DNA from 2 places in the Pseudomonas sp. MF6755 genome. Region 1 is predicted to be linked to the other one. Evidence: riboswitches for the same ligand, from Rfam matches in the RefSeq annotation. Region 1 holds a riboswitch; the other holds the start of a gene.
What was found. Region 1 has a riboswitch for manganese ahead of mntP (manganese efflux pump MntP). Riboswitches for the same ligand answer to the same signal wherever they lie in the genome.
Positions count from the first base shown of each region.

Region 2: another riboswitch for manganese. It lies ahead of JFT66_RS09675 (TMEM165/GDT1 family protein); the one in region 1 lies ahead of mntP (manganese efflux pump MntP).

Region 1 is NZ_JAEKDA010000009.1:279,559-284,389, forward strand. Features, by position in the region: gene JFT66_RS14470 (alpha/beta fold hydrolase) at 1-12, opposite strand, end outside; gene JFT66_RS14475 (NAD(P)-dependent alcohol dehydrogenase) at 162-1,229, shown strand; gene mntP (manganese efflux pump MntP) at 1,379-1,942, opposite strand; yybP-ykoY riboswitch at 1,979-2,122, opposite strand; gene JFT66_RS14485 (LuxR C-terminal-related transcriptional regulator) at 2,208-2,780, opposite strand; gene JFT66_RS14490 (acetyl-CoA acetyltransferase) at 2,910-4,088, shown strand; gene JFT66_RS14495 (class I adenylate-forming enzyme family protein) at 4,092-4,831, shown strand, end outside.
Region 2 is NZ_JAEKDA010000006.1:198,955-203,785, forward strand. Features, by position in the region: gene JFT66_RS09660 (LysE family translocator) at 1-160, opposite strand, end outside; gene JFT66_RS09665 (2-hydroxyacid dehydrogenase) at 248-1,210, shown strand; gene JFT66_RS09670 (class I SAM-dependent methyltransferase) at 1,241-2,239, shown strand; yybP-ykoY riboswitch at 2,290-2,411, shown strand; gene JFT66_RS09675 (TMEM165/GDT1 family protein) at 2,499-3,083, shown strand; gene JFT66_RS09680 (M48 family metallopeptidase) at 3,209-4,027, opposite strand; gene JFT66_RS09685 (SOS response-associated peptidase) at 4,155-4,775, opposite strand; gene JFT66_RS09690 (putative signal transducing protein) at 4,812-4,831, opposite strand, start outside.

The sequences.
Region 1 (4,831 bases):
AAAAGTGCTCATGTAAAAAACTCCTGATTGAGGGGGCTGAAAGACTCTAGCCCACTCTCGCGATAAACCGGACGAAGGGCTTGTACGGGTGTGCTCGGTTGAACGGTTCAGCGTCTATGCTGGTCCACTGACCTCCAACGTCAGATCAACAGGTGAACCAAATGGCCAAGACTTACAGCTACGCCGCCCAGAACGCCAAGGACGCCCTCAAGCCCTACACCTTCGAGCGCCGCACGCCGGGGGCTGACGATGTGCAGATCGACATTCTTTATTGCGGTGTGTGCCACTCCGACCTGCACACCGTGCGCAACGAGTGGAACAACACCCTATATCCTTCAGTGCCTGGCCATGAGATCGTCGGACGGGTGACGGCGGTCGGCGCCAATGTGAAGAAATTCAAGGTCGGCGACCTGGCCGGTGTCGGCTGCATGGTCGACAGCTGCCAGCAGTGTTCATCCTGCGCCGAGGGCGAGGAGCAGTATTGCGAGAACGGCTTTACCGGTACTTATAACGGCCCGATGTTCGGCGGTGAAAACACCTTCGGCGGCTATTCGGACAACATCGTGGTCAAGGAGCAGTTCGTGCTGCGCATCTCCCATGACGACTCGAACCTGGCGGCGGTGGCGCCGTTGCTGTGCGCCGGCATCACCACCTACTCGCCGCTGCACCACTGGAAGGTCGGCCCTGGCAAGAAAGTCGGTGTGGTTGGCTTAGGCGGGCTCGGCCATATGGCGGTCAAGATTGCCCACGCCATGGGCGCCCACGTGACGTTGTTCACCACCTCCCCGAACAAACGCGAAGACGGCCTGCGCCTGGGCGCCGACCAGGTGGTGGTGTCGAAGAACCCGGACGAAATGGCCAAGGTCGCCAACAGCCTGGACTTCATCCTCAACACCGTGGCCGCGCCGCACAACCTGGATGCATTCATCAGCCTGCTCAAGCGTGACGGCACCATGACCCTGGTCGGCGCCCCCGACAGCCCGCATCCGTCGCCCACGGTGTTCAACCTGATCTTCAAGCGCCGCAGCCTGGCTGGCTCGCTGATTGGCGGCATCCAGGAAACCCAGGAGATGCTGGACTTCTGCGCCCAGCATGGGATTGTCTCGGATGTGGAGATGATCGATATCCAGAACATCAATGAGGCGTATGAGCGCATGCTCAAGGGCGATGTGAAGTATCGCTTCGTGATCGATATGGACAGCTTGAAGCAGGAACATCACGCGGCCTGATAATGCCGTAATGGGGCTTGCCCCGGTACAAACCGAGTACATATCCGTTACCGCAGCAACGGATATGTACTCGGTCAAAACCCCCAGCATTCTGGTGGGCTGTCAGGCTGCCATCGCAGGCAAGCCACACACATGATTCTTTGTGTGCTTCAGACCGAAAGATGCTCGTACAGAATCGTCGCTCCCACCAGCATCAACACTACGCCACCGACCATCTCCGCACGCTTGCCCACCACCGTGCCCAGCACCCGGCCGAGCATCATGCCAATGGTCACCATGGTCATCGTCGCCAGGCCAATTGCCGCCGAGGCCAGCAGGATATTCACGTCGACAAACGCCAGGCCCACGCCTACGGCCATTGCATCAATGCTGGTGGCAAATGCCGTTACCGCCAGGATCATGAAGGAGTGCTGTGTGGGTTTTTCTTCTTCCTCATCCTCGGCCTTGAGCCCGTTCCAGATCATATGCAAACCCAACCCGACCAGCAGAGTGAAGGCAATCCAGTGGTCCCATTTTTCCACCCAGCGGGTGGCCGCGTGGCCGATCGCCCAGCCGATCATGGGCGTGATGGCTTCGATCACACCAAAGATCAGGCCGGCGCGCAGGGCTTCGGTCAAGCGTGGTTTATGCAGGCTGGAGCCTTTGCCGATGGCCGCTGCAAAGGCGTCCGTGGACATGGCCAAGGCCAGGAGAATCAAGGAAATGGGGTTCACGGTAAGGCTTCCAGTCGGGCTGTATGAGTCAACGACACCGCCACACGCCCGACTACCGGCATGGCTGTGTCGCTGGTCTCACCAACCACAACGGTGTTCGTACCACGGCAGGTTGCCGAATATGTTGATACGAACGCTTCTGAGCGGGTCAGAAGCCGGTTACTCCCCAACGAAGGGCGTCAGCATAGCCGCGCACATATGAAAAAACTGTCAACGCCCCTCGAATACGCCGGGCGTGACTTGGAGTCAATCCAACGACCGCCCGTCAGGCCACCATAATGATCTTCGACACCAACTCCACCACGGTCTTGGCCTGCAGCTTCTTCATCAGCCGCGCCCGGTGCACTTCCACCGTTCGGTGGGAGATCGCCAGGCGCAGGGCGATTTCCTTGGATTTGAAGCCATTGACAATGTGCATGGCGATTTCCCGCTCCCGGGGCGTGAGGTCGCCGGTGCCCTGGTGCATGCGATCCAGGCGTTCGAAGTGCCAGATCATCAACTTGAACGGGTCGTTGGGGGTGAGGGTGTAGCCGTGGGACTTGGCCCAGAACACTTCGCCATTGTGGTGTTGCATGAAGCGCTCATCGGAATAAAAGCCGTTGTCGCTGTCGAGCAGCCAGTCATGGCTGCGCTTGCCGATGGCGTGATAGTCGGCCTGGGAAGGGTAGATCAGCAGGGTCAATTGATTGACCAGTGCCTGGCGTGTATAGCCGAACAGCTTCAGGAAAGCGTCGTTGCAGTCGAGTATCACGCGGTCGCTGGTGACGATCTGCGGGGCAGGGGACAGCTTGAACGCCAGGCGTTCGAGATCTTGGAATTGATGTGCAAGCGCGTTCATGGGGCATCCTGCCTCGTTGTTCATTCCCTGGCGCGCTACTTACCCATGTAAGTAGTTACACGAATTGGCGGGCGACCTGGGGTGGGTCATTGTAAGTAAAGTCTGAATCAAGAACAGAAGAAATTGATTATGCCTGCTGATTGCGTCTCCATTGTTGCCGCTGGTCATTCCCGCTTTGGTCGCCTGGAAGGCACCACGCTGGAAGACCTGATCGTTCAGGTCACCCGTGAAGCCTTGAGCGACGCCGCGATTGACGCTTCGCAAATCGACGCGTTGTTCCTCGGCCATTTCAACGCGGGGCTGGTACCCGACGGGTTTGCCGCCTCATTGCTGTTGCAGGCCGACCCCGGGCTGCGCTTCAAACCCGCCACCCGCTGCGAAAACGCCTGCGCGTCCGGCTCGGCGGCGATCCTGGCGGGGGTCAATGCGATTCTCTCCGGCAGCGCCGAACTGGTGCTGGTGGTGGGCGCCGAAAAGATGACGCACACCAGCACCGCCGCAGTCACCCAAGCCTTGGCCGGTGCCGGTTACCAGAATGACCCGGCTGAAGCCGGCCTGAGTTTCCCGCAGTTGTTTGGTCGCGCAGCACGGCAATACGCCGAGCGCTACCACTGCCCGCTGGGCTCGATGGCGGCCATCGCCACCAAGAACCACTCCAACGCCATGGCCAACCCGCTGGCGCAGATGCATCGGGAGATGAATTTCGAGCACTGCAACAACGTGTCCCAGAGCAACCCCTTTGTGGCCGAGTCCCTGCGCCTGACCGATTGCTCGCTGATCAGCGACGGTGCCGCCGCTATCATCCTGGCGTCGCCCAAGCGGGCGCGGGCGTTTCGCCGCGACGTGCAGATCCGTGCGCTGACCCAGGTCAACGACATGTTACCCATTGCCCAGCGCGACATCCTTGCCTTTGAGGGCCCGCAGCGGGCGATTCACTCGGCGTTGCGCGGCGCGAACATCACCCTGGCCGACCTGAGTTTCGCCGAGGTGCACGACTGTTTCACCATCGCCGAATTGCTGATCTACGAAGCCATGGGCCTGGCGCCCAAGGGCGAGGGGCACCGGGTGCTCGACAGCGGCGTGGTGCGCGCTGGCGGGCGCTTGCCGGTGAACCTCTCCGGCGGGCTCAAGGCCAAGGGGCATCCGGTGGGCGCCACAGGGGTATCGATGCATGCCCTGGCGTTCCGGCAATTGACCGGTGAGCCGATAGGCCTGGCGGTGCCCAACCCTGAGTTCGGCCTGGTGTTCAACATGGGCGGCATGGCGGTGGCCAACTACGCCTCGGTCCTGCACGCACGCCGGAGCTGAGCCATGAACATTGCCAACTGGCTGCACGACACCCAGCGTCGTGCCCCTCGACGCCCGGCGCTGTTTGACGGCACCGAGCTAGTGGCCGACTACGCTACTTTTGCCGCCCACGTGCGCCAACGCGCTGCGCACCTGGTGGACCAGCACGGGCTGGTGCCGGGAGACGTCGTGGCGCTGTTGATGAAAAACAGCTGCGACTACCTGGAATTGCTCTACGCCATTTGGTGGATGGGCGCCGTGGCGGTGCCGATCAACGCCAAGCTGCACCCCGGCGAAGCGGCATGGATTGCCGATAATGCCGAGGCGCGGTTGATCTTTACCGATGGCGGCCAGGTGTTTTCATCGCGGGATTTGCCCCAGTGCTGCAAAGAGCTGGACGGCCACCTGCTACCCGCCAACCGTGGCTGGCCGACCCTGGAACACCCGGTGTCGCGTCAGGATCAGGACCTTGCCTGGCTGTTCTACACCTCTGGTACCACCGGGCGCTCCAAGGGCGTGATGCTGTCCCACGGCAACCTGGTCGCCATGTCGCTGTGCTACGCCACCGATGTCGATGCGGTCAGCGCCGACGATGCGGCGGTGTATGCCGCGCCGATGTCCCACGGTGCCGGTTTATACAACTTCATCCATGTGCGCTGCGGTGCGCGGCACGTGGTGCCGGCCTCCCACGGCTTCGACGCTGCCGAGCTGTTCGGGCTGGCAGAGCAGGTGGGCAATGTGTCGCTGTTTGCCGCGCCGACGAT
Region 2 (4,831 bases), on a different contig from region 1:
CATGCACGAAAATCGCCGTGCCGACGCCCAGGGCCGTCCAGGTCCCGGCGCGACGACCGTGGGTCACACTTTCACGCACCACCACGGCGAAATCCGGGCCGGGGCTGGCCACCGCCAACAAGTGAATCAAGGCTACGGTCAAAAACTCGGCGACGTACATGCTCACTCCATTAAGTAACTGATTATTTCATCTGATAGGCTCGGCAGATTACGCCTTCGAACCTCGTCGCAAAAGGTACAGTTGATCATGAACAATCGCCGCGCCGTCTTCCTTGACCATCCCTCCCTGGACCTGGGAGACCTCGACCTCAGCGGTTTGCGAGCATGCTTCAGCGACCTGCAGTTGTTTGAGCAGACCACGCCGCAAAATGTGGTGGAACGCTTGCAAGGCGCCCACGTCGCGATCAGCAACAAAATCCCGCTAACGGCTCAAACCCTGGCGGCCTGCCCGGAGCTCAAGCTGATCCTGGTATCAGCCACCGGCACCAACAATATCGACCTCGAAGCCGCACGCGCCCATGGCATTACCGTCAGCAACTGCCAGGGTTATGGCACGCCGTCGGTGGCGCAGCATACGATCATGCTGTTGCTCAACCTGGCGACGCGCCTGAACGACTACCAGCGGGATGTAGCCGCTGGCAAATGGCAACAGGCCAAACAGTTCTGCCTTCTGGACCACCCGATTGTCGAGCTGGAGGGCAAAACCCTCGGCCTGCTCGGCCATGGTGAACTGGGCAGTGCCGTGGCGCGCCTGGCCGAAGCCTTCGGCATGCGCGTGATGCTGGGCGCGATACCCGGGCGCCCTGCCCGCGCCGACCGCGTGCCACTGGATGAGTTGCTCGCCCAGGTCGATGCGCTGACCCTGCATTGCCCACTCAACGAACACACCCGCGACTTTATCGGTGCCCGCGAATTGGCGCTGCTCAAGCCCGGCGCGTTTATCGTCAACACCGCACGCGGCGGCTTGATCAATGAACAGGCATTGGCCCACGCGCTACGCAACGGTCATCTGGGCGGCGCGGCGACCGACGTGTTGAGTGTCGAACCGCCAGTAAATGGCAATCCGCTGCTGGCCGATGACATTCCACGCTTGATCGTCACGCCTCACAACGCCTGGGGCAGTCGCGAAGCACGGCAGCGCATCGTCGGCCAACTGACGGAAAACGCCCGGGGCTTTTTCAGCGGCGCCCCGCTGCGCGTTGTGAGTTGATAAACTGCGCCCCTTTTCAAGGAGCAGACCATGGATCCGCGCAGTGAAGTACTGCTTCGTCAGGCCGAACTTTTTCAAGGCAACCTGCTGCTCGTAGGTTTGCCCGCCGACGATTTGCTCGGGCGCCTGCCCAACGCCCACGGCTGGTGCTGGCATGCCGGCGACCAGGCGGCGCTTGATGCGCGTTTCCCCGAGCGCAGCCAGTTTGGCGTGAATGTGCCTGACCGCGCGTTCGATGCGGCAGTCATCTTCCTGCCCAAGTCCAAGGACCTCACCGACTACCTGCTCAACGCCGTGGCGGCACGCCTGCCGGGTGCCGAGCTGTTTCTGGTGGGCGAGAAAAAAGGCGGTATCGAAAGCGCGGCCAAGCAAATGATCCCCTTCGGCAAGCCACGCAAGCTGGATAACGCGCGGCATTGCCAGCTGTGGCAGGTCACCGTGGCCAACGCCCCGCAAGCGGTGGAGCTGGAGAGCCTGGCGCAGGTCTTTGATGTACCGCTGGCCGAAGGCCCGCTGAAGGTGGTGAGCTTGCCGGGTGTGTTCAGCCACGGGCGCCTGGACCGCGGCACCGAGCTGCTGCTGGAGCATCTGGACAAGCTGCCCAGCGGGCATTTGCTCGACTTCGGTTGCGGCGCCGGCGTACTCGGCGCGGCGGTCAAGCGTCGCTACCCGCATAACACGGTGACCCTGCTGGATGTGGATGCGTTCGCCGCCGCAAGCAGCCGCCTGACCCTGGCTGCCAATGGCCTGGAAGCCGAGGTGCTGACCGGTGATGGCATTGACGCGGCGCCTATGGGTTTGAACGCGATCTTGAGCAACCCGCCGTTCCATGTCGGCGTGCATACCGATTATTTCGCCACGGAAAACTTGCTGCGAAAAGCGGCGAAACACCTGGCAAAAGGCGGCGAACTTCGCTTAGTGGCCAACAGCTTCCTCAAGTATCAGCCGCTGATCGAAGAGCATCTGGGCATCTGTGCGATCAAGGCCGAAGGCAATGGCTTTCGTATCTACCGTGCCAAGCGCCCCTGACGGGCGTTTGAAAAAGAAGGCTTGCCGAATGGGTTTTGCCTAGGCAGAATCCGCTCCGTCCTAGGGGAGTAGTCTCCCACGAGCGTCACGCTCGTCCGGCATACGTCAACATACTTGGTCAGCAGACCATGGCGTATGCGACCCAGGAGTCCGCACAGACGGACCGGGGTTTGACAAGACCTATGACACGCACACCTTACCCGGGGCGGGAAGGCTGTACGTGTCATAGCCGTGTCGACCCGCCCCTGGAAACTACCTGATGCTGGATTCATTACTCGTTCCTACCGCAATCGTTGCCTTGGCCGAAATCGGCGACAAGACGCAACTGCTCGCGCTCATCCTTGCCGCACGCTTTCGCAAACCCTGGCCGATTATCGCCGGTATCGTTGCCGCGACCCTGGCCAACCATGCGGCTGCCGGTGCCGTAGGGGCCTGGTTTGGGAGTTTCTTCTCGGACGCGGTGCTGCACTGGATCCTCGCCGCAAGCTTCTGCGCCACGGCGCTGTGGACTCTGGTACCGGACAAACTCGATGATGACGAAGCCAGTACCACCCGTAAGTTCGGGCCTTTCCTGACCACCTTGATCGCGTTCTTCCTCGCCGAAATCGGTGACAAGACCCAGATCGCCACGGTGATGCTGGCGGCGCAATACCCGGAACTGTGGCTGGTGATTATCGGCACCACCCTGGGCATGTTGATTGCCAACGTGCCGGTGGTTCTGGCGGGGAATTTCGCGGCGGAGAAACTGCCGCTGACTTTGATTCGTCGATTGGCCGCTACGGCGTTTTTCGTTCTGGCGATTGTGGCGGTGTACAAAGCCATGCAAAGCAGTGGCTGGATCTAAGACTGTAACCCAATCTATTGTGGGAGGGGGCTTGCTCCCGATAGCGATAGATCAGTCAGTAAATCTGTGGCTGATTAACCGCTATCGGGAGCAAGCCCCCTCCCACATTGGTTTTTTTCACAAGATCAGGATTTTTTGGCCTGTTGGTACAGCGGCATCACCTTTGGAATGGCCGCCTGCAACGAAGCGATGCGGCTGTCGGAAGCCGGGTGGGTGCTCATGAATTCCGGCGGTGCGCCTTCGGATGCCTTGGCCATCTTGTTCCACAGGGTGATCGCCGCGTTCGGGTTGTAGCCGGCGCGGGCCGAGAGTTCCAGGCCGATCAGGTCCGCTTCGTTTTCGTTGCTGCGGCTGTTGGGCAAGGTCATGCCGTAGTTAGCCACTGTGTCAGCCAATGCCAGGCTGTCCTGACCAAGCCCGAATATCGCACCGGCGCCCTGCTTGGCCATTTCGATGCCGTAGGCCTTGGACATGGCTTCACGCCCGTGTTCGCGCAAGGCGTGAGCGATTTCATGGCCCATTACCGCGGCCAACTCGTCATCGGTGAGCTTGAGGTTATCGATCAAGGCGCTGTACACGAAGATCTTGCCGCCAGGCCCGCAGTTGGCGTTCATCTCGTCGCTCTTGATCAGGTTTACTTCCCACTTCCACTGCGCCGCATCCGGTCGGAAGGTCGGCGCCTGGGCAATCAGACGCTTGGCGATGGCCTGCACGCGCTTGGCGTTGGCACTGGTCTTGTCCACCATGCCCTTGCTGCTGGCTTCACCCAGGGTCTGCTGGTAGGACTGGGCATACATCTGGTCGACTTCCTGGCTCGACAGCATGCTGAACATGTACTGCTTGCGCTCTACCCCAACGGCGCCACCGCTGGTGGTATTAACCGACTGACAACCCGCCAGCAGCATTGCCGCAACCAAACCGCTTACCACCAATGACTTCTTCATGAACACGCTCCCTGAACACATGGCGCGTATCGTAGGCGGTCGTTTGTATCAGCGCCAGATACACCAGACATTTAACAGCTGAATTTCGGATACATCCCACAGCGCGAAAGGCCCGGTTGGCATCGGCTCACGCTGGGGTCAGGCACTCCGGCCCATTGAGCTTCGGGTCGTTGACCATATTGGCCAGCACGCGCTCGCGCAACGCCGCGGGTTCGCCGGCCAGCAGGCCCTGCAACACGTGCAGCGGCGTCTCGGGGTCGAGCCAGGCTGCCTGCCCTGCCGCATCCAGGATCAACGGCCGCCGCTGACTTTGCGCCGCCTGGGTGATCACTGCAGTACTCAGCCACACTTGCTCCTGCACCGGATACGCTTCCCAGATAGCGGCAAAAAACAACGTGGAGCCCTCCCCAGGTGTCAACCAGTACGGGCGCTTGCGCTGGGTACCGCGCCATTCGTAGAAACCGTTGGCGGGTAGCAGGCAGCGGCGCTGGCGGAACGCCTCGCGGAACATCGGTTGCTCGGCCAGGGTTTCGGCGCGGGCGTGGGCCGGAGTGCGGGAAAGGTCTGTGAGCCAGGGCGGCGTGAGACCCCAACGCGCACGGGCCAGGGTGAGCTGGCCTTCGCTCAGGCGCTGGATCAGCACTGAATCATTGGGGGAGATGTTCCACTGGGCCTGCTGGTCGGCGGGGAAGCCGGGCAAGGCAGCAAAGGCAGGGTTCCAGCGAAACAGGGCATAACGTCCACACATGGGGCAACACGACTCTTGGGTAAACCAACCGACAGCCTAACAGACCAATACGTCGG